Spartinivicinus poritis: one gene and its partner. The protein of the gene in region 1 binds, or shares a complex with, the protein of each later gene. Links are inferred from orthologs where the notes say so. Each region holds a gene or a part of one and is shown on either strand. Other genes may lie near its edges. The genes, in order: ORQ98_RS10005 and smc.

Evidence for each region.
Region 2: the proteins of ORQ98_RS10005 (region 1) and smc are in contact, whole or in part, in a crystal structure (PDB 3ZGX), measured with the Bacillus subtilis proteins. The link is inferred for Spartinivicinus poritis from one-to-one orthologs.

What each region holds. Positions count from the first base shown.
Region 1 is NZ_JAPMOU010000010.1:60,064-75,520, reverse strand. The notes cover bases 12,666-15,457. They hold ORQ98_RS10005 (segregation and condensation protein A), read left to right. Parts: upstream 12,666-13,470; coding sequence 13,471-14,445; downstream 14,446-15,457. Other genes in these bases: scpB (SMC-Scp complex subunit ScpB), read left to right, coding at 14,420-15,457; ORQ98_RS10010 (L-threonylcarbamoyladenylate synthase), read left to right, coding at 12,698-13,333. Outside these bases: lpxL (LpxL/LpxP family Kdo(2)-lipid IV(A) lauroyl/palmitoleoyl acyltransferase), read left to right, coding at 1-331; RNA polymerase-associated protein RapA, read right to left, coding at 390-3,269; ORQ98_RS10075 (YebG family protein), read right to left, coding at 3,543-3,830; cytochrome c oxidase subunit CcoM, read left to right, coding at 4,204-4,314; ORQ98_RS10070 (BolA family protein), read left to right, coding at 4,654-4,962; ORQ98_RS10065 (hypothetical protein), read left to right, coding at 4,975-5,445; oxygen-dependent tRNA uridine(34) hydroxylase TrhO, read left to right, coding at 5,557-6,480; ORQ98_RS10055 (DsbA family protein), read left to right, coding at 6,493-7,104; ORQ98_RS10050 (YbaN family protein), read right to left, coding at 7,218-7,619; ORQ98_RS10045 (DUF2804 domain-containing protein), read left to right, coding at 7,712-8,737; ORQ98_RS10040 (ion channel), read left to right, coding at 8,776-9,435; ORQ98_RS10035 (O-methyltransferase), read right to left, coding at 9,449-10,093; ORQ98_RS10030 (Rdx family protein), read left to right, coding at 10,214-10,489; ORQ98_RS10025 (YciI family protein), read right to left, coding at 10,498-10,800; ORQ98_RS10020 (septation protein A), read right to left, coding at 10,825-11,421; ORQ98_RS10015 (PHP domain-containing protein), read left to right, coding at 11,720-12,592. UniProt on the Bacillus subtilis protein: Participates in chromosomal partition during cell division. May act via the formation of a condensin-like complex containing Smc and ScpB that pull DNA away from mid-cell into both cell halves.
Region 2 is NZ_JAPMOU010000005.1:113,822-130,561, reverse strand. What follows is about bases 5,882-9,956. They hold smc (chromosome segregation protein SMC), read right to left. Parts: upstream 9,589-9,956; coding sequence 6,082-9,588; downstream 5,882-6,081. Outside these bases: ORQ98_RS06160 (NAD(P)/FAD-dependent oxidoreductase), read left to right, coding at 1-909; ORQ98_RS06155 (hypothetical protein), read right to left, coding at 950-1,390; ORQ98_RS06150 (transglycosylase SLT domain-containing protein), read right to left, coding at 1,886-2,491; NAD-dependent DNA ligase LigA, read right to left, coding at 2,574-4,610; cell division protein ZipA, read right to left, coding at 4,692-5,738; ORQ98_RS06130 (GntR family transcriptional regulator), read right to left, coding at 10,095-10,760; c-type cytochrome biogenesis protein CcmI, read right to left, coding at 11,155-12,390; ORQ98_RS06120 (cytochrome c-type biogenesis protein), read right to left, coding at 12,387-12,911; ORQ98_RS06115 (DsbE family thiol:disulfide interchange protein), read right to left, coding at 12,901-13,461; ORQ98_RS06110 (heme lyase CcmF/NrfE family subunit), read right to left, coding at 13,448-15,445; cytochrome c maturation protein CcmE, read right to left, coding at 15,489-15,947; heme exporter protein CcmD, read right to left, coding at 15,944-16,126; ORQ98_RS06095 (heme ABC transporter permease), read right to left, coding at 16,136-16,740. UniProt on the Bacillus subtilis protein: Required for chromosome condensation and partitioning.

The DNA of each region.
Region 1 (15,457 bases):
GTATGCACCTGATCAGGATTATGGGCCAAAGCAAAGTATTTTTGTGCCATTTTTTGGGGTGACTGCCGCAACCGTGACAGCAACCGCTAAATTTGCAAAATTAGGTAAGGCGAAAGTTGTGCCTTTTGTTCAACATCGTCGAGAAGATGGAAAAGGCTATCATGTGCAGGTATTACCTCCGTTGGAAAATTTCCCTACTGACGATGAAGAAGCGGATGCAGTGACAGTCAACAAGCTCATTGAGATGGAAATCCGGAAGCGGCCGGATCAGTATATGTGGTTGCATAGACGCTTTAAAACCCGACCTGAAGGGGAGGCAAAAATATACTAAGCCTGAAAGCTTCATCCAAAAAGTAACAGCACCTCTAGTAAGGTGCTGTTACTACAGTTTAACCAGCAAACATAATACGAATGCTGTCTAACCTTAAGTTAGCTTGCTGCAACGCTGTTACCCCTTGAGCTGCTAAAGTACGCCACTGCTCAATTTCTGCCTCACGAATATTCGGATTGACTTTTTGTAGCGCTTCCAGTCGATTTATTTCCTCTCCTAATTTAGCCAGTAATTGCTCAGTAGCTGTTTGTACGATGGTTGTCACCTGTTCATTGGCTTTTTCTTCAGCAATTTTTAAGGTTTCAGAAATAGGCTCTGATTGTGCCTTGATCAGTTTTCTGGCAGTTTTTTTCTTGATGGGGTGTAATTGAGCATCCAGGGTTTCAAAGGCGACTTTATCTGCCAGGTTATTACCTTGAGGATCAATTAACGTACGGATACTAGCAGGTACCATTAGCCGCTTTAGTTGAGGTTGCTGTTGAACAGGGGCTTCAACGATAAAAATAGCTTCTACTAACATAGTGCCTGGTTTTAATGCTTTATTTTTTAATAAAGCAACCGCCGTATTACCTAATTCAGTATCCAGCATTTGTTCCATGCCATAACGAACTAGAGGATGTTCCCAGGTTAAAAACTGCATATCCTCGCGACTTAATGCCTGCTCACGAGAAAAAGTCATAGTGGTTCCATCTTCTGGCAACCCTGGAAAACTAGGTAATAACATTTGCTCTCCGGGACGAGCAATAATGGCATGCTCTGAATGGTCTTCAGAGTCAATGCCAAAACAGTCGAATAAAGCCTCTAAATACTTTTTCAAAGGTTTGGTTTCGTTGGCAGACTGAATAGCATCAATTAATTCGCTGGTGTCGTTAAGGCCTTGTGAGTGTAACTCCAGCAAGCGGTCACGCCCGGCTTGCAGGTTAGATCGCAGCTGTTGATTGAGCGTTTTAGCTTCCTCAATAAAAGCATCAATGTCCTGTTGTTCATTAATTGCTGTAGTTAATAAGGCTTCTAGAGAAGGTTTTAATTGCTGGTAAACACTATCACCAGTGGTACAAATTTGCTCAAACGCGTTAAGGCTATGGTGATACCACTGAAATAAAACGGCTTGTGATGAGTTTTCAAAATACGGCACATGTACTTTAATCGTTTCAGTCTGGCCAATCCGATCCAGGCGACCGATTCGTTGCTCAAGTAAATCAGGCAGTACAGGTAAGTCAAACAATACTAAGTGATGGGCAAACTGAAAATTACGACCTTCACTGCCAATTTCGGAGCAAATTAAAGTTTGGCAACCATATTCTTCATCAGCAAAATAAGCAGCAGCACGATCTCGCTCAATGATGCTCATGCCTTCATGAAAAATAGAGCTGGCAATACCAGAGCGAACTCGTAATGCTTCGTCTAGCTCCATACAGGTTTCGGCATGGGCACAAATAATTAATACTTTCTGGCTTTTAAGTAGCTTTAATAGGTTGATGAGCCAGTCTACTCTGGGGTCAAAGCGCCACCATGGGTCTTTATCTTCAACCAGAATTTCTTTTTCATAAGTGCGTTCAGGAAATAAACCTGCATAAGGGTTACCACCATTTTCTAGAGCAAGCTGGTAAAGCTCGGGTAAGGCTTGAGGATAAGCTTGCATTACACGGCCAGGAAAGCCAGAAACCGCTGACCGCGTATTTCGATAAAGTACCCGACTGGTGCCGTGACGATCTAGTAAATGAGATAACAGTTGTTGTTTAGCTTGCTGCTTGATGTCATCTGCTTGATCACTATTGATAATAGTGGCTAGCTGGTTGGCTTCGTCTCCTAAATAGCTAGTCAGTCGACCGATTGTGGGTTCTGATAAAACCTGACTATCAATTAGCTCTTCCGCCATTTCAGCCACAGCTTGATATTGTTGTGACTGGCTTTCAAAGTCTGCTAGGGAGTGAAATTTATCTGGGTCCAGCAATCGTAAATGGGCAAAGTGGCTGCTGTGTCCGCACTGTTCTGGGGTGGCTGTCAGTAATAAAACACCTGCCGTTTTTTCTGCCAGCTGCTCAATAGCAGAATATTCATCGCTTGCTACTTCAGGTGTCCAGCTTAGGTGGTGAGCTTCATCTACCACTAATAAGTCCCACTCAGCGGCCAGCGCATCGTCAAGGTGCTGAGCATGTGTCAACTCATTTAGGCTAATGAGTACCAGTTGCTCACTTTCAAAGGGGTTGCCAGTATCTGCGGCTTTTGCGTGTACTAACCGTTCGCGATCAAACAAACTAAAGTGCAGGTTAAAGCGCCTTAGCATTTCTACCAGCCATTGATGTAACAGACTTTCAGGAACCACAATCAGTACCCGTTGGGCACGACCGCTGAGTAACTGCTGATACATGATCAGGCCTGCCTCAATGGTTTTACCTAGTCCTACTTCATCTGCTAATAAAACGCGAGGTGCCTGGCGCTTACCCACTTCATCAGCAATATGTAGCTGGTGGGGGATTAGGCTGGTACGAGCACCACATAAGCCTAATAAAGGCGATTGGTAGAGGTTTCTGGCTTGTTCCCAGGTTTTATAACGCAGGCTAAAGTGATTATTTTGGTCAACCTGGCCTGCTAGCAAGCGCTCTTTTGGCTTTTGAAATTGAATAAAGTTGCCCAGGCAGGACTCAGGAAGTTCTGTCGACTCTCCATTCGGTAGCTTGCCCTGGTAAGTAATAAGCCCATCTTCTTCTACTGCATCGGTGACTACTATGCTCCAGCCTTCGTGGCTTTCGATAGTATCGCCAGCAACAAAGCGAATGCGGGTAAGCGGAGAGTTTTTTACTGCATAAAGTCGAGTTTGCCCATTAGAGGGAAACAGTAATGTGACCATTCGTTGATCCAAGGATAAAACAGTGCCTAGGCCTAGCTCTGTTTCTGTATCACTAATCCAACGTTGTCCTGGAACAAATGTCGTCATTCTGTACGCCTATCTACCTCAGAAAAAGGCGATATGGTAGCGAATATATTTTGAATAACAATAGTCGATTTGCCTAATTTTAGGCAGAGATTGTAAGTGCAGAGGATGAAATGGCTTACTAGCCTGAATACATTGACTCTTTTATAGTCAATGTAGTGTTTGAGTAAAAGAGATAGTGGTACATGCATAAGGTTGTGGTACATGCATAAGGTTAAGGAATTAACTTGTTACCTTAATTATTTGACGCATGCACCACTGGTACAAAATGGTTAATTACTCGTTAGTATTTTCTTCTGCAGGCTGTTCAGCAGCAGACTCTTTACCAATCTCTAATACTAATTCAGGCTTTCCTTTAATAGCTTTTGCCAAGGTTTCTTTATGTTTGGCGAATAATAAGCCAATATCTTCAGCGATTTTGTCATCGATATTATCAAAGGTTTGCTCTAGCAACATGGTGATATTTGCAGCTAGCTCAAGCATTTTATCGTGTTCTTCGGCGGCTTTTTTATCTGAGAACATACTACCGTCCCTATCGCATTTCCACATGGGTATAACGGCCATTCGCTCACCTCTTGCATGGACCAATTTAATTTAGGCCTTAGACCAAGTACATCATAAGACCTTGTTATTTAAAGCAGATGCTATTTAAAACTGATATTGCTTAACACCAGCAGTACTGATAGCTGATAATTATGGTGATACTGTATAAAAATACAGTAAATTTGTCCATAGGGGCTGTATTGTATCCAATAAGGTTGTCAAGGAACAATCCAAATTTGTCCTGAATAAGGAAAACAACTTGCTTTAAATCAATAAAAAACAGCAACTAAGCCGTTATTAGCCTGGACTGATTGATTTTAATCAATAAAAGCGAGTTGAGTAGCTGTTACTGTAGCTTTGCGTTTAAGAGGCAGTAGCCAACAGGAGGTAAGCGATGTATTTCGATGAAACAATTTTAGCTTCGCTGATTACAATTGGTTTGATTATTGGTTTTTTTGTTGGTGTGGGCCTGCTAATTCGTAAGGATATTAACAATCACCGTTAAGCATACAGTTTTTTACAGTTTTGGCGAGTAGCTCAGGCTGCTGGCCAAAAGTCAGGTCGCTAAGATCTGAACGTTTGAGGCTAGACAGACGTAAGGAATGCTCTATTTGCGTAGAGCTTTTTAAGGTAAGTGTGGTGGGTTACTTAGTTTTGTCAGGTTTTATGTAACCTATCGCCTTGCCTGTTTTTTGTATTAGCCTGTGCATCGTTTCTCTAATTCACTTCTCTTTCTCTTTGCTTAATTCCTCCTGTTAGTACTTTCTTTCACTTGTGCTTACCTTTTCGCATGGCTGGTTTCAGGTTAAGATTAACCTAGTCGGTTAAGCATGGGAGACAGGTGATGAGTGTACAAACTGAAATTGAACAAAAATTGACTAAAGCTTTAAAGCCTGCCTACTTAGCTGTTACCAATGAGAGCCATATGCACAATGTGCCTCCAGGCTCAGAATCACACTTTAAAGTCGTGGTTGTATCTGCTGATTTCTCAGGAAAAATGCCTGTAAAAAGACATCAGTTGATTTATTGCTTATTAGCAGAAGAAGTGCAACATAAGATTCATGCATTAGCATTGCATACTTATACGCCAGATGAATGGAAAAAGCAGGCTGAGTCAGCACCTGACTCTCCTAATTGTGCGAATAAAAGATAAGTTTTTATTACTATGTGTGGCGGTGCTGAGTTTGTACAAAACAGCGAGCGTTATCGAGTATTTTTTCCTAACCCGAAGGCAAGGTTACCAGTATTGCAAAAGGATGGCAGTATTGTCATGGTTCCCTGGGGCAGGCGAGAAAACCAGCCAGGTAATACACCTCAGGGTGGCTGGGCCAGGTTAGAGTCTATCCAGCGAGGTGCTTGGCAACAATTTAACCCCAAGCCAGTGAAAATTGTTGTCACCTCTTTTATGGAAAAAGATGAGGCTGAGCAAAGCCGCTGGTTTCCATTAGAAAGCCATGAAATTATCCAAGGTTTATTGGCTACTGATGGTAGTTTTCAACGAGTCTATGTGGTGACTGAACCTCATCCCCAATCCACTCATGACAGTGGTCGCTGGCCGCGGGTTATCTCTCTGGAGACTGCTGTTGATAAAGGGGAGTCGACGTTAGATGAGCCTGAGCAAACCTCATTAATTTAAAAGAACTCTTTCTAAAACTAGTCTTGCTTTAACTAAATCACTAAAATAAGACGTTTTAATCAATTTGGTTATGCCAGCAGATTTGCGATCTGCCAAGGTAGAGGAATTAAGATGTCTCCGTTTGTTATTGCTGCCCTTTATAAATTTACTCGATTACCAGAATTTGAGGCAATGCGTCAGCCTTTATTGGATAAGATGCTTGCCTTTGATGTGAAAGGTACCTTGCTATTAGCTGCTGAAGGAATTAATGGTACGGTTGCAGGGAGTCGAGAAGGAGTTGATCAGTTATTAAGTTACTTAAAGTCCCATGAACCATTGGCAGGTTTAACCCATAAAGAGTCCTACGATAACAAGCAGCCTTTTTATCGCACCAAAGTCAAACTGAAAAAAGAGATTGTGACTATGGGTGTGCCTGGTATTGATCCTAACCATGTAGTGGGCACTTATGTGAAGCCAGCGGAGTGGAACCAGCTGATCAGTGACCCTGAAGTGCTTTTGATTGATACCCGCAATGATTATGAATATCAGGTAGGGACTTTTGAAGGGGCAGTTAACCCAAAAACTGAAAGTTTTCGGGAGTTTCCTGACTATGTGGCGCAGCAGCTTGATCCAGACAAACATAAGAAAGTAGCTATGTTCTGCACGGGTGGTATCCGCTGTGAAAAGTCTACCGCGCTATTAAAAGAACAGGGTTTTGAAGAAGTGTACCATCTGGAAGGTGGCATTTTAAAATACCTGGAAGAAGTGCCTGCTACAGAAACTAAATGGGAAGGTGAGTGCTTTGTGTTTGATAACCGAGTAACGGTGGATCATCAGTTAAATAAAGGCAGCTATGATATGTGCTTTGGCTGTCGGATGCCGATTTCTGACCAAGATAAACAGTCTGAGCAGTATAAAGAAGGCGTGTATTGCCCTCACTGCTTTAACTCTCAGGATACTAAAACTCGGCAACGAGCAGAGTCTCGACAAAAACAAATTGAACTAGCCAAGCAGCGAAACCAGCCTCACCCAGTGGGCTTAAAAATGAAAAGTTAGCCATAGTCTTCAATGGAAGTCACCTATCTATTTGACCCCATGTGCTCCTGGTGCTGGGGTTTTGCGCCAGTCATTGACAAACTGTCTACAATGCTTGAGGGAAGAGGGCAGCTATGCTATCGAGTAGGCGGGTTGCGAGCAGGGCAGCGTCAACCTCTTACACCACCTCTAAAGCAGTATATTCTCAATCACTGGCAGCAAGTGTCCGAGGCCACTGGTCAGCCATTTAACTTTGCAGGCGCACTCCCAGAGGGATTTATCTACGATACAGAGCCAGCCTGTAGAGCAGTGGTGGTAGCAAGGCAGCATTTTTCTGATCATCTGAAAGCGTTAGTCGAGGCGTTACAACGAAGTTTTTATATGGATCAGCTGGATATCACTACCCCTCATGGGATTAAGCAAGCAGCTATTCAAGCGCAGTTGCCTGTAGACACATTCATGGAGGCGTTTTTCGCTGATGAAATAAAAGCGTTAACTCAGCAGGATTTTGATTTGGCTTATAATTTAGGCATTCAGGGCTTTCCTACACTGCTTTACTTTGATCAGCAGCAATGGCATGTATTGGTGAATGGTTATATGGGGTGGGAGCAGCTACAGCCTTTAATTGAAGAATTATTAACCTAATAAGAGAGTGTCGCAGCAACAGAATACCCTCTCACTCCATATCGACTAGCTTTTTGCGACAACCTGATAAAGGGGGGTAAAAGTGGCCATTACTAACGTGTTTTACAAAAGAGTTAATCTGCTTGTTGAGATGACACTGCTGAAAAGGGTTTAGCTTTTAACGTAGGCACTTTAACGACAATATAATAACTGACGCAACAGGCGATAGTTAGTAATACCCCTTTTAGTAACCAACTGCTCACTAGCCAACAGCTAAATAGCATACAAGGCCAAAGTAATAATAAAGTATAGGTTTTGGCCTTGGCAGGCATGCCCTCACCAGAAAGATAATAACAAATATAATTGCCTAATTGGGGATGGTTAATCAGCCACTGATGAAATTTATCTGAGCCTTTTGCATAGCAGCCTGCTGCGAGTAGTAAAAATGGAGTAGTAGGTAATAGAGGCAAAAAAATGCCGACAACACCAAGCCCTACAGCTAAATGTCCAACCACAATATAAACCCAGCGCCACATAATCGTGTGTTCCTAAAGCAGGCTTTCTTTAAGCATAATTTCTAGCATAGAATACTGCCTACATTACTCCGCCAGACAAATAATAACAATATATGACAGCACAACTGCTTATCCAGTCTAATGGTGAACCCTTATTTGGCATTTTTGATCACCCCATTAGCAAAATCAATGTCAGTGACTTTCAGCTCTTAACCCCTTTTGGCAAACCGGCCAATCGTTGGCAGCAATGGTTTGGTTTTAATCAATTTCAGTATTTTGGGGTTATTTCCGATGAGTTAATTCTAGGCTGTGCTATTGCTGATACTAAACTGGTGGGTGCTGCTTTTTGCTATTTGTATCGACCTCAAACGGGCGAAATGCTGGCTTACTCATTAAAGTCACCTTTTGCCCATGCTTGCCAGTTTGCTGTTAGTCCTGATACAGGCAATACAACCTTTGTGCAAGGTAAGCAGCGGATTGATATGATTAATCAGCCTCAGCCTAAAAGTCGGTATTTAGAGGTATCTCTGCCTAAACATGGGTTAAAAATTAATTGCCACTTTAGTGAGCGCGACAGTTTTGCTCCTATGCGGATCTGTACTAAAACGGGTGTGAATGGTTGGGTCTATGCCCAAAAAGCGGCTGGAATACCAGTGGAAGGCACAATTGAATGTCAGTGGGGCACATTTGATTTGGCTGCACTCGGTGCTTGTGCTCATCATGATTATTCCAGTGGTTACATGCGTCGCGAAACGTTTTGGAATTGGGGGTGTTTATCAGGCCGTACGAACAATGGTCAGCTAATTGGGCTTAATGTGTCTTGCGGTGTCAATGAAACTGGTTTTACAGAAAACTGTTTTTGGCTGAATGGCCAGTTACATAAAGTAGATACAGTTGCCTTTAACTATCAAAAACAGGATTTATTTCAGCCCTGGCGCCTTCAATCTTATGATGGCAAAGTTGATTTGACGTTTACACCCCTGGGCAAGCATGCAGAGTGTCTTAACTTATGGTTGATGGCTTCTAATTTTCATCAACTCTTTGGGCATTTTAATGGTCATTTGGAAACAGTGGGAGGTGAAAAAGTAGCCATTAATAATATGCTGGGGTTTGTAGAAGATCACTATGCAAAGTGGTAATTAATAACGGTTAAACAACATAAGCCAGATGTTCATTTATGATTAATTTTCCTCGTTATAGTTTTGCCAGTTTATTTATCTGTCTGATTTTTGTTGGTATTGTGTACCCTTTTATACCTAAGCTGGTAACGCAAAACATTTTGTTGAAAGCCAGCTTTAGTATCCTATTGGTCTCTTCGGTTTATATTTTCAGTCATAACAAGAAAGCACTGGTTATATGCTTACTATTAGCGATTCCTACGGCTATCTCTTCATGGCTAGCCATTATTAGAGATGTGCCTGAAATTGTACTCATTTTAGATAATGCGACCAATGTGGTGTTTTTTCTTTATGTGATCTTTGAGTTGATCAAAATTATTTTCAGTGCCTCTGTTGTAACACGTAATATTATCTATGGCGCAATGAGTATTTACTTATTGCTGGGTATTATGTGGGCATTTGTTTATGCGCTACTTGACTTATTAATAATTGATGCCTTTGGTGGGAGTAGTTACCAGAGCGCTCACGACTTAAGCCAGTTTATTTATTTTAGCTATGTAACCCTCACCACTTTAGGGTATGGTGATATGATGCCACTGGCTGGGCCAGTGCAATCCATAGCGGCAATGGAAGCAATTACTGGCCAGTTTTTCCTGACGATTTTAGTGGCAAGACTGGTAGGCATGCACATCAGTCAAACGACGAATGGCAACGGCTGAATAATGGTGTGACTTATTTTTTTCGTACTAAATTAACCCCATCTCGTACGCTGAGAAACACATTTTCCAGTTGCGGGTTGGTGGCAATATGCTGGTTAAGCTCAACAATAGCCTGGTCTCGCTCATCATTTGGGTTAAGCACATTGCCTTGCCAAAGGGCATTATCAATGACAAATAGCCCGCCTGAACGCACTAGGGGGACAGTGGCTTTCAGGTAGTTAAAGTAGTTCTTTTTGTCTGCATCCACAAATACCATATCAAACTGCTTATCTTGTAGAGTATTAATGGTATCCAGGGCTTTGCCAAAGCGAACTTCTATTTTATGGCCATGGGGGCTGCGATCAAAAAATGATTGAGCAAACTCAATGGCTCTTGGGTTCGTTTCACAGCAAATAACTCTGCCGTCTTCTGGTAAGGCTTCGGCAATCGACAGGGCTGAATAGCCAGTAAACATACCAATTTCTAGCACAGTTTTAGTTTGGCTTAATTGAGTGATAAGTTTGAGCAGGCGACCAATAATCCGACCAGATAATTTCACCGGGTAGCCCATCTGCTCATTAGTTGTATCAATGAGTTCTTGTAATAAAGGGGGTTCCGGAGTTGTTTGGTCAAAGCAATACTGATCAATGGCTGGGTGTACTAGGAAGTCTTTCATCATCTTTTTCTACAGCGAAATGATGGCCAATTGTAGTGATCTTTGGTCATACTGCAAGTTTGAAGAAAGTGGTTATCACTATCGGTGCCACTATCAATAAGTGTCATGGCTCAGGATTAAAGTATGGGTAAACCAAGAATCACCATTGAATATTGTACTCAATGCCAATGGTTGTTGCGTTCGGCCTGGTTAGCCCAGGAGTTGTTAAATACGTTTGGCACTGACCTGGGGGAGGTGGCATTAATACCTGGTACTGGAGGCATATTTAAAATTCAGGTGGCTGGCCAATTGGTTTGGGAGCGAGTGAAAGACGGTGGGTTTCCTGAGGCAAAAGCGCTAAAGCGAAGAGTCAGGGACATTATTGCCCCTGATCAGGATCTAGGTCATATCGACCGGTAGTGAATGGCTTAGTTGGGAAATACTTGTTTAAAGGGCTTAACGGTCACATGCTCATAGACCCCTGCAGCAAGATAAGGGTCTTCACTGGCCCAAGTTTCAGCATCTGCCAGAGAGGCAAACTCAGCCACAATTAAACTACCAGTGAAGCCTGCAGGGCCTGGGTCGTTATTATCAATAGCAGGGAAAGGGCCTGCCAGCACCAGGCGGCCTTGTTGCTGTAGAGTGTCTAAACGAGCCAAATGGTCTGGGCGCGCAGACTGGCGCTTGGCTAAGCTGTCAGGTACATCCTGACAGGTAATCGCAAACAGCATAAAAATCCTTAATAGTGATAAACGCTAATCTTTTGTTTGTTGGCTGATTGACTGGCTGTTTTTCTCAGGTTCACTCATATAGCGGGAAAGAGACATGACGATTCCAACCATATAAACCATGGTTAAAGCGGTTAAGCCAAATAGTTTAAAGTTAACCCAAGTGTCTTCAGAAAATTGATAGGCAATATAAAGATTCAGGATGCCAATAAAAAACAGGAAGCCACAGGTAAACCAGTTTAGCTTTTCCCACATTTTTGCCGGCACATCCGTCATCATAATGTTGGAGGTTTTGAGCATCCCTTCCAGGGCTCGCTGGGTAAGGTTTTTATGGGTAACAAAATGGCTAATGAGGAGTGCCGCAGCAAGAACCCAATAAAGGATCGTTGGTTTCCATTGAATAAAGGCTTTATCTTCAAACAGTAATGTCAGACCGCCTAAAAAGACCACTAACACCATTGAAATAACATGGATTTTCTCAATCTTTTTATGCTTCAGCCAGGTATAAGCCATTTGAAAAATTGTGGTTACAATAATTGTAGCTGTGGCAATCAGGATATCGCCGGTATACTTATAAACACCGAAGAAGGCAATGACGGGTAACAGGTCAAAGAAAAATTTCATAATAGGCTAAATTTTGTCCGCTTTTAGATGAAGGCTATGATATACGATTTTCGACTGAGCAGGTAGTTTCCCTTATTGCATAAGAATAGGATAATTCGCAATAGATAAGCAGGTTTGTTTGCAAACAAACTCAAAAAGAGGGTGTCGCAAAAGGTTATGAGCGAAGCAAAGACAAGGCAAAAATCGGCGAAAAAGCGGAGTTTATACAGAATAAATGAGTATTTTGAGTCGATTTTTAACGCAGTATTTCCAAGCGCAGTAGTTTTGTGACAGCCTCAATAGTAGTAAGGAAAGTTGGTTGAAAATAGATTTACATTGTCACTCTACCGCATCAGATGGCGTTCTATCCCCTTTAGCGCTAGTGCAAAGAGCAATTGAACAAAAAGTAGAGGTGCTGTCATTAACTGATCACGATACTGTGGCAGGTTATCAGCACTTGCAAGGGCAGGCAGCGCTCTCACAGCTTTATTTAATACCAGGCATTGAGCTATCGGCCGTTTGGTCGGGGGTGACCATTCATGTGGTTGGGTTGGGCTTTTCGCTGGATGATCCATTATTGGCTGGCTATTTGGACCAGCAGCAGCAGGCCAGACAACAGCGTGCAGAGAAAATCGCGGCTAAGCTGGCTAAACGAGGCTTTGCAAATACACTGGAAGGTGCGCTTGCTGTTGCTCAAGGTCAATCTGACTTGCCGGCAGCTGATGTCCAAATTGGCCGACCTCATTTTGCTAAGTACTTGGTGAGTGAAGGCTATGTGCCTGATATGGCGACAGCATTTAATCGTTATTTAGGGGCAGGAAAAGTAGGGGATGTCAAAAGCCAGTGGCCTTCATTGGCTCAAGTGGTTGATTGGATTACCTCTATGAAAGGAGTGGCAATACTGGCTCATCCTCTCAAGTATAAAATGACCAATACCAAACTGAGGGCCTTGATTAAGGCATTCAAAGCGGCGGGTGGAGAAGGAATTGAAGTGGCCCTAGCTGGGCAGCCTCAAGATGCAACCCACTTTTTAGCAGAACTATCCTGTCAGTTTGAATTGCTGGCTTCAGTTGCCAGTGACTTTCATGGCCCATTTAATCGTTGGATTGAACTCGGTGGTGCGCCCCCATTACCTAAGCAATGTAAACCACTGTGGGAAAATTGGATGCTGGAAAAGATGCGGTTCTGTTGACACTTCCTGAAGGATAAAAAATAGGTTTACTGCTAGATTAATGATATATTTAGATTATTCGCACATTCCTTGTCGAGATGACAACTAACCCAGAGCAGGTGTTTTGTGAGTCAATTTTTTCAAATTCATCCAGAAAATCCACAACAGCGCCTTATCAATCAAGCAGCCGATATTATTAGTGATGGTGGGGTTGTTATTTTCCCTACAGATTCCGCCTATGCAATTGGCTGTCATATTGGTGAAAAAAAAGCCATTGACCGCATCCGTCGTATACGGCAAATCGATTCTCGGCATAATTTTACCTTAATGTGTCGTGATTTAGCTGAGATATCTACGTACGCTAAAGTTGACAACTCAGCTTATCGACTGCTTAAAACTTATACGCCAGATGCATACACGTTTATTTTGCAAGCGACTAGAGAAGTACCCAGGCGCTTCTTACACCCTAAGCGTCGTACAATTGGTTTACGCGTACCAGACTGCCGGGTGACGCAAGCATTATTGGAAACATTAGGTTCGCCAATGATGAGCGTCACCATGATTTTACCGGGTGATAAAGAACCAATGATTGATCCCTATGAAATGCGGCAAATGCTGGAGCAGCAGGTCGATTTGATTATTGATGGCGGCTACTGTGGTATGGAAGCAACAACCGTTATCTCAATGCTGGATGATGTGCCAGAGATATTGCGTGAAGGCAAGGGTGATCCATCGCCTTTTAAGGAGCCCTCAGCTGCTTAGTTTGTTTGAAAGCCCTCAGCTGCACTGTATATGAAGAGATTGGGTAGCCTAGCTAATAAAATGTTCAATTTTTTGCTCCTACAATATTTTAATGGTTTGGTCGTTTGGGTTTGGTTGTTTGATAGTAGAACCGTCTGATGAATAAACAGGTTGATCTTTCTACAGCTGATGGAACAGTAGACGAGTCGGTTACTGTTGTTGATGCAGATGAAACAGTGGTTGCAGCAGAGCAAGCCGAAGCGGTTGTTGATACTGACGCAACAGACGAGGAAGGCATTAAGCGTCGGTTTCGTCAGCACAGCCAACAACAAGAGCTACCTTTTGCTGTTATACAAGGTAAACCTGTTACTGAAATACCACAGGACTTGTATATTCCACCTGATGCTTTGGAAGTTTTTTTGGAAGCATTTGAGGGGCCGCTGGATTTATTGTTGTACCTGATAAAACGGCAGAACATGGATGTGTTGGAAATCTGTGTGGCGGATATTACCCGGCAGTACATGGATTATGTGGAGTTAATGAAAGCAGTCCAGTTTGAGTTAGCAGCAGAATATCTTGTGATGGCAGCAATGCTGGCTGAAATTAAGTCCAGAATGCTATTGCCACGCACTGAAACAGCAGAGGAAGAAGAGGAAGCAGATCCTCGCGCAGAATTAATTCGTCGTTTATTAGAGTACGAACGGTTTAAAAAAGCAGCAGAAGATTTAGATAACTTGCCAAGAGAAGGGCGAGATTATTATTCAGTGTCTGCTGCCCCGCCAACCATTGTGGCTGAAAAACAACACCCTGATGTTGACCTTAAAGAAATATTGCTTGCACTGTCTGGTGTGCTAAAGCGGGCAGAGCTATCTGAAAATCACCAAATAGAGCAGGAAGCCCTCTCAACCCGTGAGCGAATGACCCAAGTACTGAGTATGTTGTCAGCAGATTCATTTACGCCTTTTGTTTCCTTGTTCAAAGTTGAAGAAGGCAAGCTAGGGGTAGTAGTGACATTTTTAGCGGTAATGGAGCTAATCAAAGAGTCTCTTGTAGAGATTGTTCAAACCGAGCCATTTGCTCCCATTCATGTTAAAGCGAAGGCAGTCCATGATGACGGAACAACCAGCGATTAAATTAGCCAATATTATTGAAGCGGCATTGCTGGCTTCTAATAAGCCATTAAACCTTGACCAAATGCGACAGTTGTTTCCCGAAGACGCCGGGCCAAGCAAAGAAGAAATTCAGCAGGCACTGGCAGATATAACTACTGCCTGTGAAGGGCGGGGCTTTGAATTAAAAGAAGTGGCTAGTGGTTATCGTTTTCAGATACGTCAGGAAATGGCGCCCTGGGTAGGCAAACTGTGGGAGGAAAAACCACAGCGATATACCCGCGCTTTATTAGAAACACTAGCCCTGGTTGCTTATCGACAGCCTGTGACCCGTGCAGAAATCGAAGAAATTCGTGGTGTCAGTGTTAGTTCTTCTATTGTGAAAACGCTGTTGGAGCGGGAGTGGGTGCGTATTGTGGGGTATCGTGATGTACCCGGCAGACCTGCTATGTATGCGACTACACGACAGTTTTTAGACTATTTTAGTTTAACCAATTTAGATGAACTGCCTCCACTTTCTGAGTTACAGGATATTGAAAAAGCCAACCAAGAATTGGCACTTGAAGAAGGTGAAGAGGCTGTGGCCAGTGTGATCCCCGACACTTCAAGCTCAACGGATTCGCCAGTCGAAGCTGGGGCTGAATCGGTAGAAGCAGAGGCTGAAGAGGTAGATGAAGAAGCGCTTTTCCAAGAAATTGAGGAAATGCAAAAAGATCTACCAGAAGACTTTATTGATCCAGCCAAGCTCGAGCCAGAAGAACTGGCTGCTCTAGAAGAAAAGCAGCAATCAGACTCTGAAGAGGTCTCAAAAGAAGCAGAAGAAGTGGCTCTTTCTCCTGTCGATGCTGAACAGATTGAAACTGCTGAAGACACTGAAACGGATGATACATCACTGATCCAGGCAGGCATACAACAAGAAGCGTATGAAGAAGCAGAGGTTGCAGGCATTGTTGTTACCGATTCCAACAATGATGAGTCAGCCACAAATAAAGAAGAGCTTGCTATCAATAGTGATGTGCAAGCTGGTGATGATGTA
Region 2 (16,740 bases), on another replicon or contig:
GGGTATTTTGACGCAGCTACCAAGCCAAAACACCTTCGTCAATTAGCTGATTACTACCAAGAATCCACCCAACGCAACTACTCTTATCCATTGAAATGGGTTAACCAGGCAGAACTTTGCTCCGTGGTTGGGGCTAACGGCTATATCGGAGGGTTAGTCGATATGGGTAGCGGCCATTTGCACCCACTAAACCTGTGTTTAGGCGAAGCCGCTGCAGCCACCCAGCTTGGGGTTGAAATCTATGAAAAAAGCCCTGTCACTGCTATTGAGCCTGGGCTACACCCCACAGTAAAAACGCCCTATGGCCAGGTTAAAGCCAATGCCGTTGTGGTGGGTTGTAATGCCTACCTTGGTCAACTACTGCCACAGCTAGCAGGTAAAGTGCTCCCCGCAGGCAGCTATATCATCGCTACTGAGCCACTCACTGATAGCCTAGCTCAACAGTTATTACCTCAGAATATGGCTGTCAGTGACCAGCGGATCACCTTAGATTACTTTCGCCTTTCCGCAGACAAGCGGTTGTTATTTGGTGGGTTGTGTCATTATTCTGGTCAGCACCCCGGCAATATTAGCCAGGCCCTGCGACCTAATATGCTTAAGGTATTTCCACAACTGGCCAGTGTGAATATTGATTATCAGTGGGGAGGTTACATTGGCATTGGGGCTAATCGAATGCCCCAATTGGGAGTACTTGACCAAAATATCTATTATGCCCAAGCCTACTCTGGTCATGGTTTGAGTGCCACCCATATGATGGGCAGGCTAATGGCTGAGGCATTGAGTGGTCAGCTAGAGCGTTTTGATGTATTTGCTAATATTAAGCACCTGACTTTTCCTGGAGGCCCATTATTAAGATCCCCCTTATTAGCATTAGGGATGTTGTATTACCGCTTAAAAGACTGTTTTTAAATACAACTATTTAAAACCATGTTCAGAAATTATCCTTACATTATGCGTGCTGCTTGGTTTTTAGCTGGCCATCATGCTGCCATTCACAACGCGCTTTTAACTCTTCACCTGGTGAGTGATAGCTTTTCTCCGCATGCCAGCTAAAAGTATGGGTGCCAGCCAGTTCAGTTTCTAAATGTACGGTGGCAGAATTCCAGTACATTTGCTTTAAAATCGCTTCAAACTTTTTTATCCACTGCTCCCAGTCACACTCCACAGCACAATAAGAAGCCCCAAAGTGAATAACTTGGGTTATATAAGTACCTTGCTCAGGCTGACTGCCTGATACAGCAAAAAAATCACGAGACAAAAAAGGCCACTCATCCCCGCCGGGTAGTGAGTGAATTGTGCGTAAGTTATGGTATCTACGTTTAAGCACTTCTGTCTCATTACCAAAGGGTAAGTCTTTTATACAACCATACACTATTGACTCACGGTCCAAGTGATACTCCTTCCTGAAAAGACCGACAAATGCCGTATTGTAGCGCAAAAAAACCAGCTCTTAGGAGCACTTAATAAATAACGTGAAAAATGTTACCTAATTGAGTGCTCCATCGTATTAGTCTAGCTTTATTGGCGGTCTATTTTTTGTTCAACGAGCGCTAATTGACAAGTAGTTTCAGGTTTGACACTTCATTCCCTGAAGCAATTATTGTTTCGAGCGCTTCAATCCTTCAATCAACCTATACCCTTCACGAATGACTTTAAGGGTTTACAGCCATTCGTATTGGCTATATTAATTAGTTACTGCACCAAGTATTTTTTAACTGTGTATAGGGTAAATTTTGTATTTGCATTATTACTCAATTAACAGTAACTGATATCCCTTCTAAGCTTGGATTATGCTACCAACTGTCTAGAGAGAGAAGCACCTAAGCAAGGGCTTGTTCACAGGCTGGTGTTTTTTTGAAAAGAGTGAGACTTAATTACTCTAAATTTAGCCAAACAACCATTGCCAAAAACTGGGCTTATTTAACTCTTCTTCACATTGCTTCAATTGATAACGATACTGCTTAGCTTTTTTTTCAACCCGCTTAGCCACCCCCATCAACCATCGCTTACGCCGGTAGGTGCGGCGCTGGTAACCACCCCACCCTTCATGATAATTAAGGTATTGATTGCGAGCATCAGATAACTTGACACCATTAATGCGTAGCGATTTATTGGTATACCAGCCAATAAAATCAACTGCATCAGCAAATTCGTCACGATCCCCCCAAGCCCCTACTTCTGTACGATAATCATCCCAAACCCCATCTAGTGCTTGGGCATAACCATAGGCTGTAGAAATACGAGGCCCTGGAATAAATCCCCAATACCATCGCCGTGGCGGTCGTGCATTCGCCACATAGCTGGATTCATGATACATAATGGACATCATCACTGGGATGGGTGTTCCCCATCGCTGGGTGCTCTTTTTGGCTTCGTGGTACCAGTCTTCTTTTTCTTGGAATATGTTACAAATATTATGGGGGTTTTCAGGTGGTGGGGCATGTGCACAGCCCGTCAGAAACAAGCTGATACCCACTACTAACCCCACCATACGTTTACCCGAAGTTGTAGCGTAATGGCCCTTGATTAATGGCCAACTACAGCCAGGTAAACCGAACTTACGAATAATAAAGCTAACTTTCGCCAGAATGATACTGCTCCAACAATGCGATTAAAGCTTGTTCATTGAGTATATCAACACCTAAAGACTCTGCTTTTGCTAGTTTTGAGCCTGCTTTCTCACCAGCAATAACGGCAGTTGTCTTATTTGACACTGAACCAGATACTTTTGCTCCCAGCGCTTGTAAGTTTTGCTTAGCCTCATCACGGGACATTTGTGACAAGGTACCGGTTAATACATAAGTATAGCCAGCTAATGGCTTTTCCTGAGCTTGTTCTACTACAACTGTTGGCCATTGCACGCCATAGCCAATCAACCGCTCAATAACGGCTAAATTATGTGGTTCACTAAAAAATACAGCGATATGCTTCGCTACGATAGGGCCAACATCCGACACCTGTTGTAAGCTTTCCTGATCAGCCTGCTGCAACGCTGTCAGGTTACCAAAATAATTAGCTAACTGTTGTGCAGTTGCCTCTCCTACTTCACGAATGCCTAGTGCATAAATAAATCGGGCCAGTGTCGTTTGCTTAGCTTCAGTCAACGCATTAATTAAGTTCTCTGCTGACTTGGGCCCCATTCTTTCTAGTTTTGCCACTTCCTCTGCAGTTAGGTTAAATAAATCGGCTACATCGTTAATAAGCGCCTGATCAACGAGTTGCTCAACGAGCTTTTCACCTAACCCATCAATATCCATCGCTCGGCGACTGGCAAAATGCTTAATAGCTTCTTTACGTTGTGCAGCACAAATTAAACCGCCACTACAGCGCGCAACAGCCTCTCCTTCAACCCGTTCAATCTGTGATTCACAAACAGGGCAGTGATCAGGTATTGAAACCGGCTGTGCATTAGCTAACCGTTTTTCAATAATGACTTTCACCACTTGAGGAATAACATCCCCTGCCCGACGAATAATCACAGTGTCACCCGCTCTTACATCCAGGCGAGCCACTTCATCCATATTATGTAGTGTGGCATTGGTGACGGTCACACCACTAACGAACACTGGCTTCAACCGAGCAACAGGGGTGATTGCCCCCGTTCGCCCCACTTGAAACTCCACTTTTTCCAATACAGTACTTTCTTCCTGGGCAGGAAATTTATAAGCAATTGCCCAGCGAGGTGCCCGTGCGACAAATCCTAATTGTTGCTGCTGAGCAAGTGAGTTCACCTTATATACAATGCCATCTATTTCATACGACAACTGTTCCCTTTTCTGCTCAAGCTGGGTGTAATAATCTTGAGCTTCAACGACACCTGTCACCACTTTAATTTCAGCATTAAGTTTAAATCCCCACTTACCCAGTAGAACCAATACTTCATTATGATTGTCCGGCAGCTCGCCACCTTCAATAATACCGACTCCATAACAGCACATTTCCAACGGGCGGTTAGCTGTAATACTTGAATCAAGCTGGCGTAAACTACCTGCAGCCGCATTACGTGGATTAACAAAGGTTTTTTCACCTTTTTCTGCCGCTTTTGCATTTAAGGCTTCAAACCCTGCTTTTGGCATATAGACTTCACCACGCACTTCTATTCGGTCAGGTATTTGCTCTCCCATTAGCTGCAATGGCACAGAAGGAATGGTGCGGATATTTAAAGTAATATCTTCACCAGTATTACCATCCCCTCGAGTTGCCGCTCTTACCAAGATTCCTCTTTCATAAAGCAAGCTAACAGCAATACCATCAAGCTTAGGCTCACAGGTGTACTCAATAGAAACATCCGTTTTCAATCGGTCTTGAATACGCCGTTCAAAATCAGCCAATTCTTGTTCATTAAATGCATTATCCAGTGACAACATAGGAAGCTCATGCACCACTTCATTAAATCCAGCCAGTGGAGCAGCACCCACCCGCTGTGTAGGTGATGAGGGAGTAATAAGCTCTGGGAATTGCTGCTCTAAGCTCTGTAGTTCCCGAAGCAAGCGGTCAAATTCAGCATCGGTGACAACCGGATCATCTTTAACGTAATAGTGATAGTTATGCTCATTAATGGATTTTCTTAACTGTTCAACTTGTTGTTTAACTGCACTCGATGCTGACATTCATTTCCCCAACAATCAGCTAAAAAACGTCAGGCCTGCAAAGCAGGCCTGAGATCATAGAAGTTAGTACGAAAAAAAGGTTTACTGAACGGACTGCTTTCTAACCAGCACACGACGTTCGTAGTCCATGATGCGCTGACGACAGTGTTCTAATGTTTGCTGCGTCATCACACTGTGCTGTTCATCCTTCAACTCACCTTGCAATGAACGGGACAAATAGTAAGCTGCCATCGCCATTTCCTCAAAGGCTTTCATTGGCTCTGGAGGCCCTGGCAAACTCATGAACAAACTGAGCACTGATGTTTGCAGCTGCTCCATAGAAGCCAAGTCAAAGTAGCCAGGCTCTACTCCATTAGCTGCACTGAATAAAACACAACCATTACCGTCAGGCTGCTCATGACGATGGAAAATTTGCATCTCACCAAACTTGAGGCCATTTGCCAATAATGCATGCAACAGCTCACTACCAACAAACCCTTCTTCGGTTTTTGCAACAACATTTATAATGATCACTTCTTCAGCAATAGACTGATTAGATTGATCCACCGCTGTGGTAGCAGGCTCTTTCTTAACCGTTTTTACTGGGGCTCGTTTAGTGGTTTTTTGTTTGCTGGTATTTTTATTAATAACACGAGCAGCAGTAGGCTTAGTCACAGGTGTTGTATAGTGATCAGTCTTATCCGCTATTAACACATCGTCATCTGCTTCAGCATCAGAAGCAATCACAGGCTTGGTTGTTGGCGCTTTTTTATTCGTTGTTGAACTGTTACTGCCCCATGAAACCTTAGCCGTTTTATATTGCTGTAGTGGTGTCACTTTATCTGTTTTTTCTGCAACCACTGGCGTACTGATTAATGGTGGCTCTGGTGCCACTGTTTCTTCAGCCACAGGGATCACCTCATCATCCAGCATCACCGGCTGATCTCCTTGAGCAACAACACGAGCGCCCCCGTTGGGTAATTCATTATTAAAATCATCAACGTCATTTTGTAACCCAGCACCCATTCCTAAAGACAAGTCTCTAGCGCGACGCCGGTTAACTTTCATCCGACGATAACCATCAAATAAAATACCGGCTATCACAATCATGCCGATAATAATTAACGATTCTCGTAACCCGATATCCATTGTATTTGTCAACCTTATTACTAATTAGGCTATCATAACCCTACTCAACCACTACCTGGCACAACCGTCAGATATTTTTGTGAAGGCCTTGTAAAATAAACACTGCTAACACAAAATATTGAACCATCAGCCTCCAGTTTATGAGCGGTTACAACAGACTTTAACTTGCGCTTGTTGTTTGCTATACGACAATTTACAGCAACAATCTAGAGCGGCAATGCTTCTTACGTCTTACAATAATTATGGTGCATATTTTTCAAGCCGTGCAATATTTAGCCGCTTTTTAGCCATAAATTTTTATCTAAGACTTACGCGCAACCTGTTTCCTATTCATTTTTTGATGCTAGTTTGCTGCCAGTGCAGCGGCAGCTTCTACATCAACGGCTACCAGGCGAGATACCCCAGGCTCTTGCATGGTTACCCCCATTAATTGGCTGGCAGCTTCCATCGCTATTTTATTGTGGGTAATGTAAATAAATTGTACTGACTTAGACATTTCCGTCACCATGCGAGCATAGCGTCCCACATTGGCATCATCTAAAGGCGCATCAACCTCATCCAACATACAAAATGGCGCAGGATTTAGCTGGAAAATTGAAAACACTAACGCGATGGCCGTTAATGCTTTCTCACCACCTGACAATAAATGAATCGTGCTGTTTTTCTTACCTGGGGGTCTGGCCATTATCGCCACCCCCGTGTCTAATAAATCCTCACCCGTTAGTTCTAAATAAGCACTTCCGCCACCAAACACCTTCGGAAAAAGGGTTTGTAACCCATTATTGACCTTATCAAAAGTGCTCTTAAACCGATTACGCGTTTCTTTATCAATTTTTCTGATAGCGTCCTCAAGCGTATTCAACGCTTCTTGTAAATCGTCATTTTGAGCATCTAAATAACGTTTACGCTCTGACTGCACTTCATACTCTTCAATTGCAGCCAGGTTAATGGCACCCAACCGCTGGATTTTATTAGCCAGTTTTTCCAGCGTTTCAGTCCAAATGGCTTCATCAGCATCTTCAGGAAGTTCAGCAATGACTTGCTCTAAATCAAACTGTTCTGCCTGCAGTTGTTCCTGCAACGTATTTAATCTAACCGTTAAACCTTGCCACTCAATCCGCTGCTGCTCTAATTCACCACGAATTTTAGTGGCTTGTTGTTCTGCACCACTGCGTAGCTTTTCATACTGTCGTATTTCATGATCAACGGTTTCAAGCTCACGACGAGCGTTGCCTAATTCATCTTCAACTTGGATTCGACGTTCTAATTGCGCTTCAAGTTCCATATCCCACTCAGCGAGTGGTAATTCCGTTTGGGCAATGGTCTCTTTTATCTGGCTCTGCTGATCAGCAAAACGCGACACCTGGCTGGTTAGCCGGCTCAGGCCTTGCTCAATTGACTGCAGTTGAGTTGTCAGCGACTGTTGCCGCAATGCCAGCTGATGCGATTTATCTTTATCATAACGGGCCTGCTGACGAGCTTGATCAAGTGCGGCCCTGATTTCATCACGACTGGCTAATAACTGTTCCCGCTGACCTTCATCATCTGCCATTAAGTCCAGCGCTTCTTGTAACAGCAGCCGTGCCTCACTGATATTCTGTTGTTCCTGGTGTTGTTGACTGGCCAGCTCTTCTAATTCTTGAAGTACTCTATTACGCCGTTCAAGCACCTGCTCAACCTTCACTTGCTTACCACTCAATGCGGCTTTGCACTCCCCTTGCTGCCGATTAAGCTCAGCCAGGGTTTTCTGAAGTTGCTCTCGCTGCTGCTCTGCAGCTCGGTGTTGATCCTGAAGTTCCGTCAATTGCTGGCTGTGAGCAGCAATGGTGGTTTCCAGGTGGTCAATGGTATTTGCCAGACTTTCCAGCGCTTGCTTGCGCTTTAAGATACCAGCCTGGGCATTATCGCCTTTAGCCACTCTTAGCCAGTTTGGACCTACCCAAATACCTTCCCGGCACACAACAGACTCATGGGGCGATAACTCATGACGATGGGCTAAGGCTTCTGGTAGGGTTTCAGCCAAATAGATCCCTGACAGTAAAGGGGCAATATGGCTATCATCATTAACGATTGACAGTAAAGGCGTTTTACCATTGAGTGAGACTGAGTGCTGTTGGCTCTGAGGTTCAAGCAGAGTAACGGTGCCTTCTTTCAAGGTTGCCAGCTGCTCAGAGGTTGTATCAAGCTGATCCACGACTATCGCTTGCAGACAGTCCCCCAGCACGGTTTCTAATGCGGTTTCCCAACCCGGTGTCACTGACAGTTGCTCTGCCAGCTTAGCTTGCTGTGCTAAGCCAGCTTCGGTGATCCAGCTATTAGCCTCATCATTATCACCCATGGCAGCCTGTTGCAATGCCTCTAACGATGCAAAGCGCCCACGAGCCTGCTGTAACTCACTACGTAACTGATCAAGCACCTCTGCCAGTTTCTGTTCTTGTTGACGATAGCTTTCAATTGACTGAGCAACGGTTTCGACTTGCCCAACTTGTGATTCCGTATTCAGCTCCAGTTCCGACAGCTGCTCTTGCAGCAAGGCAATTTCTTCTTCCAAAGGCCCTGCTGAAAGTCCTAGCTGCTCCTCTTCTAAGCGATGAATCCGTTCATGCAATCGCTTCAATACTTGCTCTAAATGCTGAATGCGGGACTGCTCAACCTCTGCCTTCCGTTTAGGTTCTGCTGATCGCTGGTTAAACTGGTCCCAACGGTTTTGCCAGTTTTGCATTGACTCTTCTGCGGTTTGCAGTGCAATCGCCGATTCTTCTTCTGCTGCACTGAGCAACTCTAGCTCTGGGGTTATTTCCGCCAGCTCTTCAGTCAATTGTGCTTGTAGCTGCTGATCATTAACTAAGTCGGAGTTAGCTTCTTGTAAGTTACTTTCACTGGCTTGCAAGTCTTGCTGAAGCTCCGCCAGCCTGGCCTTAGCATGTTGGATGCTTTGCTCTACCCGCGCTACCTCAGCCCCAATACTGTAATAGCGGCCTTGTACTTCATTAAACTGATCTGTTAAGGAAATATGCAGCTCCCGCTGCTTTTCAATGGCGGAATCTTGCGAGCGCTGCCCCGCAACCTCTGCTTCCAGCTTAACTTCCAGCTCACCAATTAATTGTTTTTTGGTTTCCACCTGCTGATGAATAGCTCGCCAGCGCAACCCTTGTAGCTGTGCTTTTTTTAACCGCTCTTCTTCTTTAAATGCTTTATATTTTTCAGCTGCTTGTGCCTGACGATGCAAGTGGTGTAATTGGCGCTCCAGTTCTTCACGCAGGTCGGTCAGTCGCTCAAGATTCTCAGTAGTACGGCGAATACGATTTTCTGTTTCTCGGCGGCGCTCTTTATATTTTGAAATACCCGCCGCTTCTTCAATAAAAACTCTTAACTCTTCAGGTTTAGACTCAATTAAATTAGAGATAATCCCCTGGCTGATAATGGCATAGCTTCGAGGCCCTAGCCCCGTACCAAGGAAAATATCCGTAATGTCTTTCCGCCGGCATTTTGTACCGTTCAGAAAATATTGATTTTTACCATCGCGGGTAACTCGGCGCTTAACTGAAATTTCACTGTACTTGGCGTATTCTCCCACCAATGAGCCATCACTATTATCAAAAATCAATTCTACCGACGCTTGCCCCACAGGTTTCCGTGCATTTGAGCCATTAAAGATAACATCGGTCATTGACTCGCCACGCAGGTTTTTAGCGGAGCTTTCTCCCATTACCCAGCGCACGGCATCAATAATATTTGATTTACCACAACCATTAGGACCCACAACACCACACATGTTACTGGGTAGGGGGACATTAGTGGGGTCAACAAAAGACTTAAAGCCTGCCAGTTTGATTGATTTAAGCCGCATGTAACATTAAATCTCAATAAACATACTTTATAAGATGGCGGGACAATATAAATAAGACTAGTTGTAATCGTCTAAACCTGCAGTATTTAAGGTACCCCCAAGGATAGCTTAATCACATTTCCCCTTAGGGCTGCATTTACACAGGTTTAACAAATAACTGTATTAACAGGTAAGAGCGTGCTTAGAGCAATCACTACTTAGCATACTATCAACAACCCACGATTAGGCTGTTATATAGGCTTTAAAAGCCTACAGGTCACAACTTACTCACTTCACTATAATCACCATACAGTGGCTGAGCAAAGTGAGTGATTTAGTATGTAGAGTAGTCTCTTTACCAATACAACTAGCACAACTAGCTATAGTCCCCAACAGGACAAGTTTACACAGGCAATGAACTGAATGCACCTAGAAAGTTGTATAGATAGAAGTCAGTAGCATTATCAAAATAACGCTACTGTTCTCAACGAGCGGTAGAACTGATTAAAATAAGATCAACTATACTGTTAGTAGTCACGACCTCCTACAACTGTCATTAACATATCTCGGTGGTGCTTGCCATAAGCAGCAACAACTTGCCTGATTTGCTGTTGATCTCTTTGCTCAACGACCTGAATTAACGCTTTAAAGAAGCTCAAGCTTTTAACAATATGATCCTCATATTTGCTTGCTACCAAGAAATAGGTTCGATGAATAGCTGGCTGAACATTGGCTAAAATTTGTTCCAAATAGGAATTATCAGCAATCGGTAACGCTTGACGTAAAATATCAAAGCTCACCTCAATGTAACGCTCAATATTGCGCTGCTCAGCTAACAACTCAAGCTCTTTTAAAGTTGCCTTGAACGGTTTCAGCTGAATCTCAGCCTGCCAATTCTCAGCTACTTTCAAAGCAAGAAATGAATACAGCTCCACTACCATTTCATATAGGCTTTGAACTTTATGCTCGGTTAATTCAGTGACCATTGCACCACGACGGGGCAAAATATCAATTAAGTGCTTGCGTTGTAATATCAGCAAGGCTTCTCGAACAGAACCACGGCTTACTCCTAACTCGCTTGCTACCTTTAACTCCTGAATCCTTTCCTTAGCAAGTAGCTCTCCTTTAATAATTTTACTTGCTAAGTGTTGTGCAATTTGTTCAGAAAGACTATCAGATGCTTTAAAGACCATTACTGATTCCAGTTATGTAATTTATTATTTCATTATTCACACAAAGATACATAATAATTATTGAAAGCTAAACAGTCATCATATAAGTACAATTATTTTTCTACTTATACGACAAAAACTGTACAAAAAGCTACACTTTTCGATTGAAAATTTTATTGTTAGACAGGTAGAAATAAAAAAGGCTGTATTTTTACAGCCTTTTCAATATTTACCATATGATATTCAGAACATCATATAGCTAAAACGAGTGGTTTTATAATCTTAATTTCTAAGCTTTTAGTCTAATATTAAGGATCTGCTGACGTTTGCTTGAAGATTATTATTTTGCCAGCTAAGGCAGAAAGCGTGCTGTGTAGTGAGCTGCCTGAGCAACTGAACACAGCATCATAAAATACTAACTACTGCTTTTAGAGATGGCTAAGCGTACAACCCCTTTATGATTCACTTTGATATTTTGCTTGCTGACTATATAGTCACTCTGAGTAGCATCTCCAGAAATAGAGATTTTAGCAATCACATCAACTGTCTGATATTGGGATAATTTATTTCCAGCCATCATGACTTTTGAGTCATTAAGTTTTACCAAAGCTGGTAGTTCACTCACCTGGAGTGGTACTACTGCCACAGGCATACCCATACTGGCATGCTTAGCCAATACATAAACCCGCGCATGCTTAGGCAACTGTTGTTGTAATGTTTCATCTAATTCTACTAAAACGCTGATTTCTGCATCAGCAAGCTTTTCTCCATCAACTTGCTCGGAGGCAGGCTGATCTGCTGTTACTTGGGGTTTTGGTTGAACGCTCTTTGTACCTGCCAACTGTTGTGCTTTTGCTATTCCCTGCTGCAAAGCAGTTGCTGTCGCATGATCAGGACGAGTAGCCAACACTTGCTGCCAATAATGTATTGCCTGCTGATACTCTCCTGACTCAAAAGCCGCAATTCCCATAATACCAAGCGCAGTGGGTTGATTCGGTTGAATAGTTAATGCTTGCTGAGCAAGTGCCGTTACTTCTTGAGTGATCTTATTATTTTGTTTTAAATACTTAACCTGCGCTAATTGAGCAATGACTGATGGGTCATTCGGTGCTTGTACTTTTAATACAGTAAAAGTCTGTTCCGCTTTTCCCAACTGATTCATTGCTATATAAGTACGAGCCAATAAATAATGCACTTGGGGTTGGTTAGGATAGTCGGCCGCTAATGTTTCCAATGAATTAACCAGCTCTGCACCACTAGCATTGTCCCAGTCTATCGATTTTAACTGTTGGGTAAATGCAACCTGCTGACTTCCACCCAATAATAAATAAAGTCCTATTACAACTACTGGTAAGCTACCACCTGCCACCCAGATCATAGTATTCAACCGGGTTGACTTTACCTGCTGATAATCTGCCAGCAAGCGTTTTCCCAGAGCATTTTTTTGCTCTTCATAATCCAGACTATCCAGCTGGCCTGCAGCATGTGCAGAGTCCAGTTCGGCTAATTGCTGCTGGTAACGAGCAACCTGCTCTGCCTGTTGTTGTTGACTAGCTTCATTTAATCGCCTGTTAAGACGGGGGATTGGCAATAATATAAACGATACAGCAATGATCAATAATACTGCTGCAATAACCCAAAATAACATCATGACTTCGTTTCTTCATGCTGGTGAATAATAGCTTCAATTTGCCGCTGCTCAGCTTCTGATAATGGGGCAGAAGCAGTAGTACTAGAAGATTGGCCTTTCCTGATTAATCGATAAAAAATCCCTGCCCCCACTACTAACAAAATAAAAGGCCCTATCCACAGTAACCAGGTTTTCTTGCTAAAGGTGGGGCGATATAAAACAAACTCCCCATATCGAGCAACCATAAAGTCGACAATAGTTTGGTTTGAGTGCCCAGCCAGCAGCTGTCGATATATTTCTTCACGAAAATCTTTAGCAATGGGTGCATTAGAATCAGCAATATTCTGATTTTGACATTTAGGGCAACGTAGCTCATCTGTTAACTGCTTAAACCGCTGACGTTGCTCATCAGTTTTAAATGGATAAGTATCAATAGCTGCCCAACTGAAGGACAACCACCCCATACTGGTTATGAACAAAATCAATAATGGCTTTAAATAGGCTTTCATATTCATTACTAACGGCACTCCATTAGCCTGCATTCTGTTGTACTGGCTCTGCCTTTTTCGTGTTTAAGGCATCATACTTTGGCTTGATTTTAGTTAGCCAAACTTGTTCATCCACTACCCCTACATGTTTATAACGAATAGTCCCCTCCCTATCGATTAAGTAGGTTTCAGGTGCGCCATAAACACCTAAATCCATTCCAAGCCGTCCTTTCTGATCAAAAATACTAAATACATAGGGGTTTTTTAATTTAATCAGCCATTGCTGGGCAGCTGCGCGATCATCCTTGTAATTAACACCAATGATCTTCACCCCTTGTTGGGCCAGCTTGAGTAAATAAGGGTGCTCCACCTGACAAGAAGGGCACCAGGTCGCCCACACATTGACCAGTGCAGCTTCCCCTAGTAATTCCTGTTTACCAATATTGGTCTCAACAGATTGGACCGTAGGTAACGAAAATGCGGGAAATGGCTTGTTCAGTAATGCTGAGGTCAAGCTGTCATCTTTGTCATAAATACCTTGATAAAGAAAACCTGCTAGCGCAATAAACAACAGTAATGGAATAAATAACTTAAGCCGAGCCATCAGCAACCACCTCAGCATTGATTACCTGGGAATTAGCCTGTTTCGCCGTCAGTCGCAGTCGATAACGCTTATCAAGTGCCGCCAGCACACCACCTAATGCCATCAATAAGGCACCTAACCAAATCAACCGGACAAATGCTTTAAAGTGCACTCTTACTGCCCAGGCACCACTATCATCTAAAGACTCACCGAGTGCTACATACAAATCACGGAATAAACCAGGATCAATTGCCGCTTCCGTCATAACATTTTGTTGTACGGGATAATGACGTTTTTCAGGCGTTAATAATGCAACCACCTGCTCACCCTTGGTTACAACTAACTGACCTTGCTGAGCAACATAGTTTGGTCCTTGTTTTTCTTGAATCCCTTTAAATAAAAACTGATAACCGGCCAAATTAACCGAATCCCCAGGCGCCAGCTTTATATCCCGCTCAATACTATAAAAACTGGTTAATACAGCACCTGCTATAGTGACCGCAAAACCGATATGTGCGAACCACATACCATAGTAATGCCTTGGTAGCCGACGCAATCCAGAGATAAAAGACGACTGATTTCGGGTTTTATAATAAAGCTGTTTGACTGAAGCGAGACAAATCCAAGCCACGAGTGAAACAGCCAACCAGACAGGTAATAGCCAGCCATCGCCATAACTGAAACAAAATACAACACCTAAAATCACACTGGCCAAGCCAATATACCGCAGTTGTTGCCACAAAAAGCTTGCCTTAGACTGCTTCCAGTTTGCCCAAATACCAATTCCCAAACAAATGGCCAAAGGAGCCATAAATACCGAAAACATTAAGTCAAAATAGGGTTTACCAATGGAAATACTATTATCTCCCATGGCTTTAGCTATCAACGGATATAGCGTACCAATTAAAATCATCGCTGTAGCAACTGACAAAAAGATATTATTTAGTAACAACAGCGCTTCTTTAGACTGCCAGTTAAACCGCTGCTGACTGGCCACTGCGGGTGCGCGAAAGGCATACAAAGTAAAAGAGCCACCAATTACGATCAGCAACAGCACTAAAATAAATACCCCACGCGAAGGATCACTAGCAAATGAGTGAACTGAGGTTAACACGCCAGAACGAACTAAAAAGGCACCTAACAAACTCAAGGAAAAAGAGAAAATCGCTAAAAAGACAGTCCAGCTTTTAAAAACCCCACGCTTTTCTGTCACAGCTAGGGAGTGCATTAATGCTGTTCCCACCAGCCAGGGCATAAATGAAGCATTTTCTACAGGATCCCAGAACCACCAGCCTCCCCAGCCAAGCTCGTAGTATGCCCACCAGCTACCTAGTGCAATACCAACAGTTAAAAACGCCCAGGCAATGGCTGTCCAAGGTCGAGACCAACGAGCCCAAGTGGCATCTAAGCGTCCTTCCAGCAATGCAGTAATAGCAAAGGCAAATACCACAGAAAAGCCTACATAACCCACATATAGCAAAGGTGGATGGATGATTAAGCCAAAGTCTTGCAGTAAAGGATTTAGATCACGCCCATCTGCAGGGGTATTGGGCAATAAACGCTCAAAAGGGTTTGAAGTAATCACTAAGAACAATAAAAAGCCAACTGAACACCAGCCTAAAATGGCCAGCACTCTTGCCGTAACCCGCTCGGGCAGGTGATGACTGGCCAGCGCTACAGCAAAGGTCCAGCAAGCCATAATAAGGCACCATAGTAGAAACGAGCCTTCATGAGCCCCCCATACGGCACTGAATTTATAAGGTGTTGGCAGTAGGGTGTTAGAGTTTTGAGCCACATAAGCGACAGAAAAATCATCCGCTAGAAAGGCATAAGCCAAGCAACCAAAACTGAGTGATAGAAAGACCAGCTGCCCAGTTGCCAGGGGTTTAGCCAGCCCCATCATGATGTGATCTTTGCAATAACTGCCAATTAATGGCACTACAGCGAGCAATACAGCCAAACACAAAGCAATTATTAATGCCAGGTGGCCAAGTTCTGGAATCATGCTATTTTATCTCCAGCCGACACAAGGTTATTTATCCATCCCATCACTGTGCAGATGCCTGGGTGTTACGACCAGGATGCCCAGCTTTTTCAAGCGCTTCCTGTACTTCTGGCGGCATATAGTTCTCATCATGTTTGGCCAATACCTCATCAGCTTCTACAATCTGATTAGCTGACAACCTGCCTAAGGCAATGATCCCTTGTCCTTCGCGGAACAGGTCCGGCAAAATACCTTCATAACGAACAACTGCTGTGGCTTGCTGATCTGTAATGGTAAACTCTACCTTCAAGCTTTCAGGGTCACGCTTGACTGATCCTGGTACAACTAAGCCACCCACTCTGATTTTTTGATCCAACTTGGCTTCCCCCGCCTGCAGTTGCTGAGGGGAGTAGAAATAATTAACATTCTCTTGCAGGGCAAACAGCGCTAACCCTACAGCCAAGCTAACACCAAGCACAATAAATATGACCACCAACAGCCGCTGCTTACGTACTGGATTCATGACTGGCTTACCTCTTCCCGACGGATACTTCGTAAGGTGTCTTTAATCAGTTGTTTACGTTTCAACCATGGACTCAAAACGTTATACAAAACCACCATCAAGCCAATCGCATAACTGACCCATACATAGGGACCATGCCCCCCCATTAACCAAAACTGTTGCCATGACTCAAAATACATAAAACACACCTACTGAAACCGCTTCATCCAAAGCCGCACCCATTGTGTGCGCCGCTCTCGCCATAAAATTTCATTACGTAGCCGGTATAAAAAGACCACTAGAAAAAAACAATAAAACCCTGCAATACATATCAGCAATGGCACTAACATTTCAGGCGCCATACTCGGCTTTTCAGTGAGTTTTAAAGTGGCAGGCTGGTGTAGAGTATTCCACCACTCTACGGAGTATTTGATAATCGGGATGTTGACCAGTCCAACCAATGCCAGGACTGCACACGCTTTGGCTGCTGTTTGAACATTATCAATGGCGCTTTCTAAGGCAATAAAACCTAAATACAGAAATAATAAAATCAACATTGAGGTAAGTCGGGCATCCCACTCCCACCAGGTTCCCCAGGTAGGTTTACCCCATATAGCACCCGTTAACAAAGCAAGAATCGTGAAAGAGGCGCCGATCGGCGCACAACACTTGGCTGCCATATCAGCCAGCTTCATTTTCCAAACTAACCCTACTGCTCCTGCGACTGCCATCGTGACATAGCAGGCCTGGGCAAGAAAAGCACTGGGTACATGAATAAAAATAATGCGGTAACTATTGCCTTGCAGGTAGTCGG